Regions from separate parts of the Vibrio syngnathi genome, predicted to be linked through region 2. Evidence: predicted binding sites of a transcription regulator. Region 2 holds the regulator's gene; the other holds the start of a gene.
The links. Region 2 encodes CRP, which controls carbon source genes, mostly activating them, when cyclic AMP is high. Its sites were predicted from a motif close to TGTGANNNNNNTCACA; they were not measured.

Region 1 (5,229 bases), 1.1 Mb from region 2:
CGCTGTCTCGGTGCTGTTACGACGAGTAAGCGTCACACCTAAACGACGGCGACCATCGATATCAGGTTTACCAAACAGGCGAACTTGCGTTTGTGGTGCGTCTAGAGCCTCTGTAAGGCCTTCAAAACGAATGTTGGTTGAAGTGCCTTGACCAAGGATAACCGCAGATGCACATGGGCCGTATTGCGTGATTGATTTGATTGGCATACCCGTAAACGCGCGTACGTGTAGTGCAAATTCCGATGAATCTTGAGACATCAATGTTACTAAGCCAGTATCGTGTGGGCGAGGGGACACTTCGTTGAAGATAACGTGATCGCCTTTAACAAACAGCTCTACGCCGAAAATACCGTGACCACCTAGTGCGTTAACCACTTGTTCAGCCGTGTATTGAGCAGCTTTAAGTGCGTTGTCTGACATCACTTGTGGCTGCCATGATTCACGGTAATCACCATCTTCTTGACGGTGGCCGATTGGTGCACAGAAATGAACGCCGTCGACTGCGCGAACGGTTAGAAGCGTGATTTCGTAATCAAAATCGATGAAGCCTTCAACGATCACACGACCGGCACCAGTACGACCACCTTCTTGTGCGTAGTCCCAAGACTTCTGAATGTCTTCTTGTGTTTTGATAACACTTTGGCCTTTACCTGAAGAACTCATTACTGGCTTAACAACGCAAGGCATACCCACGAATTCAATAGCGGCAGCAAAGTCTTCAAAGGTGTCTGCAAAGCGATAAGGAGAAGTGCTCAATTTTAGCTCTTCAGCAGCTAGGCGACGGATACCTTCGCGGTTCATCGTTAGCTTGGTCGCATTTGCAGTGGGAACGACATTTAAGCCTTGTGCTTCTAGCTCTACCAACTTGCTGGTGGCAATAGCTTCAATTTCAGGAACCACATAATCTGGCTTTTCTAGTTCAATGATCGCTTGAAGTGCATCACCGTCTAACATGTCTAAAACATGGCTACGATGCGCAACTTGCATCGCTGGTGCGTCTGCGTAACGGTCACATGCAATAACTTCCAAGCCTAAACGTTGGCACTCGATAGCAACTTCTTTACCGAGTTCACCTGAACCTAATAGAAGCACACGAGTAGCATTTTCACGAGTAGCAGTACCAAACATAGAAATTCCTTCCGATCTTTTGAACGATTGATTGAAAACGGGGTGATCATACTTATTTCAATGATAAAAGCAAACGTTTGCGCGGTTGTTGCGTTAATTACAGGCATAAAAAAAGCAGCTCTGTAAAATGGAGCTGCTTCTTTAAAATTTTGTTAATTAGATGTGCTTAGATTGCTAAGTAAGTCACTGGTATGTCGGGATTAATCGCTTCCAACGTAGACTGCGTATCCGCCAAGTGACTGATGCTACCTTCAGCGATTTCAACCAAGGCAGCACTTTCAATTTGTTCAAAATCGAAGCCCGCCAGTTTAAGTTGAATCAACGCCACTTGTAGAGGTGGTAGGCTAGGGTTGAACGCTGCGTTTTCTGCGTAAGCACCCGTGAAAATCTCACCTGACGTCAGTTGTAGTGAAACACCACTTAGGTTTCTGGTGTAAGGAGCGTGGCTGCGGTTTAGTGCTGCTAGTGCTTCTACAACAATAGGCGTTGTTTCTTCAGTCGTGTGCTGATGATCAAGCTTAGTCATTAGGCCAGTCGTCACACCTAAATCAGCAGGGCCGAACGAGTCTGGCAGGTATTCTTGCAGAGACATTTCATCACGTTGTGGAAGCTGAACTTTAAGCTCTTTCGCAGTGGTCAGTTCGTTCATGAACTGACGACAGTGACCACAGGGGCTGAAATTGATCGTGATATCGGAGATACCTTGTTCGCCTTTCATCCAAGCATGGCTGATTGCAGATTGCTCAGCGTGAACGGTTTGACCAAGTTGAGCACCAGCGATTTCAAGGTTTGCACCAAAATACAGAGTACCAGACAAACCACGTACGATTGCACCAACATAAAAGTCAGATAACGGCGCGTAAGAATACGCAGCGGCAAAAGGAAGTAGCGCAATACGTAGCTCGTCATCCGCTAAACCACTTGCTTGCAGTAGGCTAGCAAATTGTTCTGGAGACAATGTCGCGTCAAAGTTGTCTGCTAATACGATGTCACTCAAAAGTGCTTTGATTGCTGTTGGAGCACTTTCCAGCGCCAGGGTAATACGACTGTTCATGTTGAATCCTTAATTGACCTTAGGCTTTAAGTTTATGCAATACTCAGGAATTTTCTGTGACAAGTATCACTATTAGATTGTTGTTGTTACATTGGCTTGCATAGTTAGAGTGAGGTCACACTTGAAATCGATTGCAATAGCTATTTTTGCAGTTGATATCGCACTTATTGCCCGTAATAGAGCGTAACTAGTCTGCTATTACTAACTAAATGTGAGAAAAAAGCCCAAGCAGGCACTGAAATCAACAGTATTCTGGTTGGGCTGAATCGTGTGGTGAGGTTTTAGTTAAGAATAGAACCAAACCACGAGCGAAAATATGCTCGGTGCAATGATTGAGGTAATGACGCCACAAAGTACAAGCGCTAGAGAGCTGAATGCAGCATCTTCCTGATTCTTTTCAGCACATGTCGCAGTACCTAAAGCGTGAGACACAGTACCCATGGTTAAACCACGTGCGATAGGGCTTTTAATGCCAATGAGATTGTAGATTGGGTAAGCAAAGATTGCCCCAAATAGACCAACAATCAATACCAGTATTGCCGCAATCGCTGCTTCACCACCTAAATGGCTCGATACTTCCATAGCAATTGGCGTGGTGACTGACTTACCTAATAAACTCGCAATCAAACTTAAGTCCGCTTTAAAAGCCACGGCGATTAATGCTGTCGTTGTCATCGACATCACACTGCCTAGCGTGCAAGCGAAGGTAATGATTCGCCAGTTTGCTCTGATTTGAGGTAGTTGTTCGTAAAGCGGGTAAGCAAGGGCAACAACCGCAGGCTGCAGCATGTAGGTAATCCATGTGTTGTCTGCATAGTAAGTCTCAAACGGTACTTTGAAGAACGTGAGTATCGGAATGATGATACCAATACTGATTAGTAGGGGATTACACAGCGGTGAGTTTGCTTTTTTACTGACCCAACGAGCAAACAGGAATACCACGATGGTGAGTAGAATCCACATGATCAGTTACCTCTCGATAGCAAGCGGTCTAAGAACCATGATAAGGACACCAACACCAGTAACGTGCCGCCAACGGCGCTTGCCATAATTGGCAATGCGTTCGCGATGAGCATGTCGAAGTGATCCATCAACCCAACACTGATCGGAACAAACAGTAAGATCATTAGGCGGATAATCAAGCTTGCACCGGGTTGTACCCAGTGCGAAGGGACAATACCAATCACCATGGCGGCAAACAGAATCAACATGCCAAAAATACTGCCTGGGATTGAGGTATCCAAAAAGTGCTGTAACGCGTTACCTGCTGTCAGTGCTCCTATGATTAAGGTGAAGGAGATTAAGCAGTAAATCAGTTGGATCAATCTTTCTTTCAAAGTGTTACGTCTCTTGATAATGGAATTAGCTAGCTAACTTTTCTACGTATTGATAAACCGCCTTCAAGATAGCCATTTTCTTCTCGTCGCTTTCATGTTCGTGCGCGAGGTTTTCAAGATTGAGCATGTACTCTTCTAAACGGCTCTCATAAAACTCTCGACAATGGTTCGCCCATTTCAACTGTTCAGCTTCGTCGAGTGTCCATGGGAAGTTGCGCGCACGGTAACGGAACAGTAACGGTTTAATACGTTCGTCGCTGAAGGTGATATCTAAAGCGGCCAAGTTGTTCGGGTCAGTTTCGCGAATGATGTTCATCGCTGCTTTATCAGCAGGTGAAAAGAAACCGTCGTAAAGGTGTGTATCAACATCATCACTCTTCTCGTACTCTCGTTCTTGTGAGTACAGGCCGATCAGTTTTTCGCGGATCTCTGGGTGTTCGCGCAGCAGTGCCAAGTTCTTCAAGCATTGTTGGCGATCGATACCGATGGTTTCGGCGTTTTCAGCCGTCAGCGTTTTGGCTGGAGCAAGGATAGGGCACTTGTTCAGTTGGACCAATTTGATTGGCACGGGGAGCTCGTCTTCACCCAGTTCACTGCGTTTGGTGTAAAGCCTTTCTCTGAGTTCATCAGCGTCCAGTTCTAACAGTGGGCTTGGATCTTTGGCTAAATCAATCACGATAACCGCATTTTGATTGGTTGGGTGCCAAGCCATAGGCACTACCCAGCTTGTATAGTTGCAGTCACGGCCAAACATGCCCGAAACGTGCATTAATGGCGTCATGTTTACAATATCAACCAGGTCATTCAGCTTGCGCTTATGACGCATATTGTAAAGGTAATCGAACATCTTAGGTTGTGCTGCTTTCAGCTTCTTCGCTAACTCGATGGTCGCAATAACATCGGCCATCGCATCGTGCGCGTTCTCATGTTCGATGCCGTTTGCCACAGATAGGTGTTCCAGTTTGAAGCTTGGATAACCTTCTTCGTTCTCTGGCCAAACAATGCCTTCAGGGCGCAGTGCGTGAACAGCGCGCATTACATCGAGTAGATCCCAACGAGAGTTACCGTTCTGCCAGCTCCACGCATATGGGTCGATGAAATTTCGGTAGCAGGTGTAACGCGTTACTTCGTCATCGAATCGAATACTGTTGTAGCCAAGGCTTGTGGTGTTTGGTTTAGCTAACTCAGCATGGATCTTAGCGATAAATTCTGGCTCAGGAAGACCTTGAGAAGCTGCTTTTTGTGGTGTGATACGGGTGATCAGTGCCGCTTCAGGCGCAGGGAGGTAATCAGCAGGAGGTTGGCAGTAGATAACCAAAGGCTCTCCGATAACATTGAAATCTTGGTCGGTACGAACACCTGCGAATTGACTCGGACGATCTTTCGCTGGGCTCACGCCCCATGTTTCGTAATCGAAAAAGAAGTAGGTTGGCTGATTATCTGAACTCATTGAATTTCCTGAACAGTAAGCGGACGACGTTTACTGTGGCTGAAGGTTAGTTTTGTTCAGTATCTGATAGTATGCGGTGCACGTGCAACCCAGATCACAAATAAATTGTCGGAAAACGGTGCTTTACTATTCAATCGAGTCGTTGGGGATGCCTTTGAATCCAGTTGAGGCGGTTTGTTAGTTAATACAATCTGTCTAGCGTCCGTTTAATCTGATGGAGGTGAGAGTATCAACTGGACTTTCTGTTTGATGGTTAACTC
Region 2 (5,229 bases):
TTATGTCGACATCTTTGATGGGGGCCCAACGGTTGAGTGTGATCTAAGAAATATCGAATCAGTGCGTCATGCAATTCGAGCTCAAGTGACAATTGCAGAGCATTCAAGCTCTAAAGACTTCCTAATTGGTAATACCTCGTTTGAGAACTTCCGCGCAGTAGCCGCGAAAGGCGCGTATGACCAAGCAAGCGACACAGTGATTTTATCATCTGAAGTAGCAAGCGCTCTTGAAGTAAAAGAAGGCGAATTCGTTCGCATGTTGGCTCAATAAGAGCGGCGATTATCTGTCGAAGATTTTAAGGATAGAAGTATGACTCAGTGGATAGCAGGACAGTGGGTGGCAGGTCAAGGCGACGCCATGACATCAGTAAGCCCATACAACAATGAAGTCGTGTGGCAAGGCGATAGTGCAACACCAGCGCAGGTTGAATCTGCAGTAGCAGCGGCTCGTGATGCGTTCTTAGTTTGGAAGAAACTGAGCTTTGCAGAGCGTGAAGCGATCGTGTTGAACTTTGCTGAGAAGGTAAAAGAGAACAGCGAAGAAATTGCACAGATTATTGCAAAAGAGACGGGTAAACCGATTTGGGAAACTCGCACTGAAGCGGGTGCGATGGCGGGTAAAATCGCTATCTCTATTCGTGCTTACCACGAACGTACGGGTGAAGCTTCACGTGAAGCCGCAGGCAACCAAATCGTACTTCGTCATCGCCCATTAGGCGTAATGGCGGTATTTGGCCCTTACAACTTCCCAGGTCACCTACCTAACGGTCATATTGTTCCTGCACTGCTATCGGGAAATACCGTGGTCTTTAAGCCGTCAGAGCAGACACCTTGGACAGGTGAATTTGCGATGAAGCTATGGCAAGAAGCTGGCCTTCCTGCTGGTGTGATCAACCTAGTGCAAGGCGCTAAAGAGACAGGTATCGCACTGGCTGATGCTAAAGGTCTTGATGGCGTGCTATTCACGGGTAGTGCTAATACCGGTCATATCCTTCACCGTCAATTCGCGGGTCAACCGGGCAAGATGCTGGCGCTAGAGATGGGTGGCAATAACCCTATGGTGATCAGTGACCAATTTGGTGATGCTGACGCGACGGTTTATACCATTATCCAATCGGCTTTTATCAGTGCAGGTCAACGTTGTACGTGTGCTCGTCGCTTGTATGTTCCTGTTGGTGAGAAGGGCGATCAACTGCTCGATAAGCTCGTTGCGGCTACCTTGAAGATTCGTGTTGATCAGCCATTCGCTGAGCCAGCACCCTTCATGGGTCCACAAATCTCTGAAGCGGCAGCTAAGTTCATTTTGGACGCGCAAGCTAATCTGCAATCGTTAGGTGGTGTAAGCCTAGTCGAAGCAAAAGCGGGCGAAGCGGCGTTTGTTTCTCCGGGTATCATCGATGCAACCAACATTGCTGAGTTGCCAGATGAAGAGTACTTCGGCCCATTACTGCAAGTGGTTCGCTACCAATCGCTAGAGCAAGCCGTTGAACTGGCTAATGACACGCGCTTTGGTTTGTCTGCTGGCCTAGTTTCAACCGACGATTCGGAGTGGGAATACTTCGTTGACCATATCCGTGCGGGCATTGTTAACCGTAACCGCCAGCTAACAGGCGCAAGTGGCGATGCTCCATTTGGTGGTCCAGGTGCTTCGGGCAACTTACGCCCAAGTGCTTACTACGCGGCTGACTACTGTGCTTACCCTATGGCGTCAATGGAAGGTGGTGAAACTCAACTGCCAGCTACGTTTAGCCCCGGTATTGAGCTGTAGTTTTTGCTTTTAAGCTATAACTTGATGAATCACAAGCTTATGAGCTCTAGGTTCATGAATAACAGATTCATTGATTGATTGTGTAATAAGGAAGCGGTGTTATCGCTTCCTTTTTCCATCACGTCCTACACCTAGATTGGGCGGTAGATAATAATAGAACAAGTATGTCACAGGCTGATGGCTGCTGACTCTGTGTCCAGCCTCTCCCTCTCTAATCCAAATTACTAGCTTGCTAGAACCTCTGACAAGGAGTCACCATGACGCCCGATCTACTCTTTAAACCACTATGGGATGATTACATTCACAGGCTTTGCCCATCGGCTGAGAAAGTACACCATTTGCTGAAAGAAGATGAAGCTCTGATTAATGATCACATTGCACTGCGTACTTTCAATGTTGCACCACTGGGTATTGAAACATTGGCTAAACCTTTCCTTGAGTTAGGTTACAAGGCGTGTGGCGATTACTTATTTGAGAGCAAGAAGCTAGTGGCTAAGCATTACGAGCACCCAGATCCAAACCAACCGAAAGTGTTCATTAGTGAGTTGAAAGTCGAAGAGTGTTCAAGTGACTTGCAACAGATCGTGGCTAAGTTGGTTGAGCAAGTCGACGCAAGCAAGCTTCAAGGTCATGAGTTCTTGTTTGGTGGTCGCCTTTGGGACCTGAGCTTCGCGGATTTTCAAGTTCTAGCAAAAGAGAGTGAATACGCGTCTTGGCTAGCGGCTCATGGTTACGGTGCAAATCACTTTACGGTGAGTGTGAACCAGCTCAATGAGTTCGATGAAGTACAGACTGTGAATGACTATTTGAGTGATTCAGGTTTCACTATCAATGCATCTGGTGGTCAGGTTAAAGGCTCTCCAGAGGTCTTATTAGAGCAATCATCTACAATGGCAGACAAAGTCCCAGTTTCATTTGTTGAAGGCAATGAGATGATTCCTGGAGGCTTCTATGAGTTCGCTAAGCGTTATGCGATGGCCAACGGTGAGCTTTATACAGGTTTTGTTGCAGCATCGGCGGATAAGATCTTCGAAAGCACTAACGGTTAAAGAAAGATGCGAGTACGGGCTTTGCTCTAGAGATTCAGATAGGCTTCGCTTCGAGAGTATTTTCGCTTGGAAGCTGTAGGTGTTTCATTCGTATTTTCTTTGTAGATCTTTAGAAAACAAAAAAGCCACCAAATTCGCATTTGGTGGCTTTCAAATTTTTGGCTCAGTTAATCGAGATTAACGAGTGCCGTATACCACGATAGTTTTACCGTGTGCAGAAATTAGGTTCTGCTCTTCTAGCATCTTCAAGATACGACCAACTGTCTCACGAGAACAACCAACAATCTGGCCAATCTCTTGACGAGTGATCTTGATTTGCATGCCGTCAGGGTGAGTCATTGCATCTGGCTGTTTCGCTAGGTTTAGTAGCGTTTGAGCGATACGACCTGTTACGTCAAGGAACGCTAAGTCACCAACCTTTTGGCTAGTTACTTGTAGACGGTTTGCCATTTGCGCTGAAAGGCGCATTAGGATATCTGGGTTCACTTGGATAAGTTGACGGAATTTCTTGAAAGAAATCTCAGCTACTTCACAAGGAGATTTTGCACGAACCCATGCAGTACGCTCTTGGTCTTCTTCGAACAAGCCAAGCTCACCGATGAAGTCGCCTTGGTTTAGGTAAGAAAGAATCATTTCCTTACCTTCTTCGTCTTTGATAAGAACTGCCACAGAACCTTTAACGATGTAGTACAAGGTTTCTGCCTTTTCACCAGCATGAATCAAAGTACTTTTTGAAGGGTACTTATGAATATGACAGTGTGAAAGGAACCACTCTAATGTTGGATCGGTTTGGGGTTTACCTAGAACCATAATATCTTACTTCCTCTGCAGGGTATGCTTGCCGCTTTCCATATTTTAGCTAAGCCTGAATTGACGTAGCTAGGATAAGAGCACTCGTTGAGTGCTGCAAGCTATCTTGTGTTTCGTTTAAGAATAGTATCCTTTTTCAGGTACTATTTCTTGATTTTAATCGTGACCAAGCTACGATTTTTTACGCAAAATTGTGCACATGATCACGGTATGAAAAGTAATCAACCAGAATGTTGTTTTGTTAGCCTATTTTCCCGGTTTCTATAAGTTGTTGCAGGATAGGCCTTACAATGAGTTCCATAGCAAAACTCATCTTGCCGCCAGGTACTACAAGCGTGTTGTGGCGCGACATAAATGAGCCATCAATCATAGCCAGAAGATAAGGGAAATCGACGTTTTTGATGCCGCGTAAGCGTATAACAACGAAGCTTTCATCTAAACTTGGGATCCCTTTAGCATTGAGAGGGTTTGATGTGTCTACCGTTGGAACACGCTGGAAGTTGATGTGAGTACGTGAAAACTGAGGAGTAATGTAGTTAAGGTAATCATCCATCGAGCGAACAATTGAGTCCATTACTGCTTCGCGAGAATGACCACGATCGCGTGTGTCACGAACGAACTTTTGGATCCATTCTAGGTTTACGATAGGCACCATGCCGATCAGCAAATCGACGTGTTGAGAAACATTGATGTCCCCATCTACCACACCGCCGTGTAGGCCTTCGTAAAACATCACATCGGAATTTTCAGGGATCTCTTGCCATGGTGTGAAGGTGCCTGGCATTTGATTATAAGGCACGGCTTCATCAAAGGTGTGTAGGTAGCTGCGGACTTTGCCCGTACCTTCATTACCGTATTGACGGAAGAACTCTTCTAATGCACCAAAATCGTTAGCTTGTGGGCCAAAGTAGCTGATGTGCTTACCTTGCTCGCGCGCCTTACGGATCTCGACGTCCATCTCTGGGCGAGTGAAGCGATGGAAACTATCCCCTTCAACCCAAGCAGCCTTTACGTCCATCATATTGAACATTTTGCGGAAGGCTTCTGAGGTGGTGGTGGTGCCGGCTCCAGATGAACCCGTCACCGCAATAATTGGATGTTTAGCGGACATGACAACCCTTGTCTTTTGAGTAACTTACTTGTTAGCAATCGTTTACCACTATAACACGGCTCCTTTATGAGCGCAGCCTAGAAGCGTTTTGTGACTTGAATATCAACGGTTTCATGCAGCTCAGAAAACACGATACTCACTTCTCCTGAGGCTAATTGATGTTTCACTTGGTCAATTTTGTTTTGCAGTGAAACTTCTATGTCACCGTAGTCTGTACCTTCACGCAGCACGAATTCTTTAATGAGGTTTTCCAGTGTCTCTGGCGCAATGTCTTGCCATGGGATGATCATAAATACTTCTCTCTTTTATGTTCATGGATAGGTTTATTGATGTAGAAATGAATGAGCTTAGTAATATTCTCACTTCTATTTAATAAGGCTCGGACATTTTACTAAGGCTCGTCATTATGCCGAATCTTGGATACTTTCATAGTAGGCGGGTAATGCTTCTTCTAACCAAAATCTTGGCTTGAGTGTGCTACCTGTAATGAA

Region 1: cdd (cytidine deaminase) is a predicted target of CRP. The motif match lies at 2,287-2,302, and genes of this name have one in related genera.

Annotation. Positions count from the first base shown of each region.
Region 1 covers NZ_CP017916.1:1,399,486-1,404,714, forward strand. The annotation lists gene purT (formate-dependent phosphoribosylglycinamide formyltransferase) at 1-1,128, opposite strand, end outside; gene cdd (cytidine deaminase) at 1,295-2,182, opposite strand; gene K08M4_RS06495 (LrgB family protein) at 2,468-3,145, opposite strand; gene K08M4_RS06500 (CidA/LrgA family protein) at 3,148-3,519, opposite strand; gene sbcB (exodeoxyribonuclease I) at 3,545-4,969, opposite strand; gene K08M4_RS06510 (sterol desaturase family protein) at 5,176-5,229, opposite strand, start outside.
Region 2 covers NZ_CP017916.1:291,261-296,489, forward strand. The annotation lists gene astA (arginine N-succinyltransferase) at 1-271, shown strand, start outside; gene astD (succinylglutamate-semialdehyde dehydrogenase) at 311-1,768, shown strand; gene K08M4_RS01345 (DUF1338 domain-containing protein) at 2,026-2,817, shown strand; gene crp (cAMP-activated global transcriptional regulator CRP) at 2,995-3,627, opposite strand; gene K08M4_RS01355 (phosphoribulokinase) at 3,869-4,738, opposite strand; gene K08M4_RS01360 (YheU family protein) at 4,816-5,028, opposite strand; gene K08M4_RS01365 (hydrolase) at 5,143-5,229, opposite strand, start outside.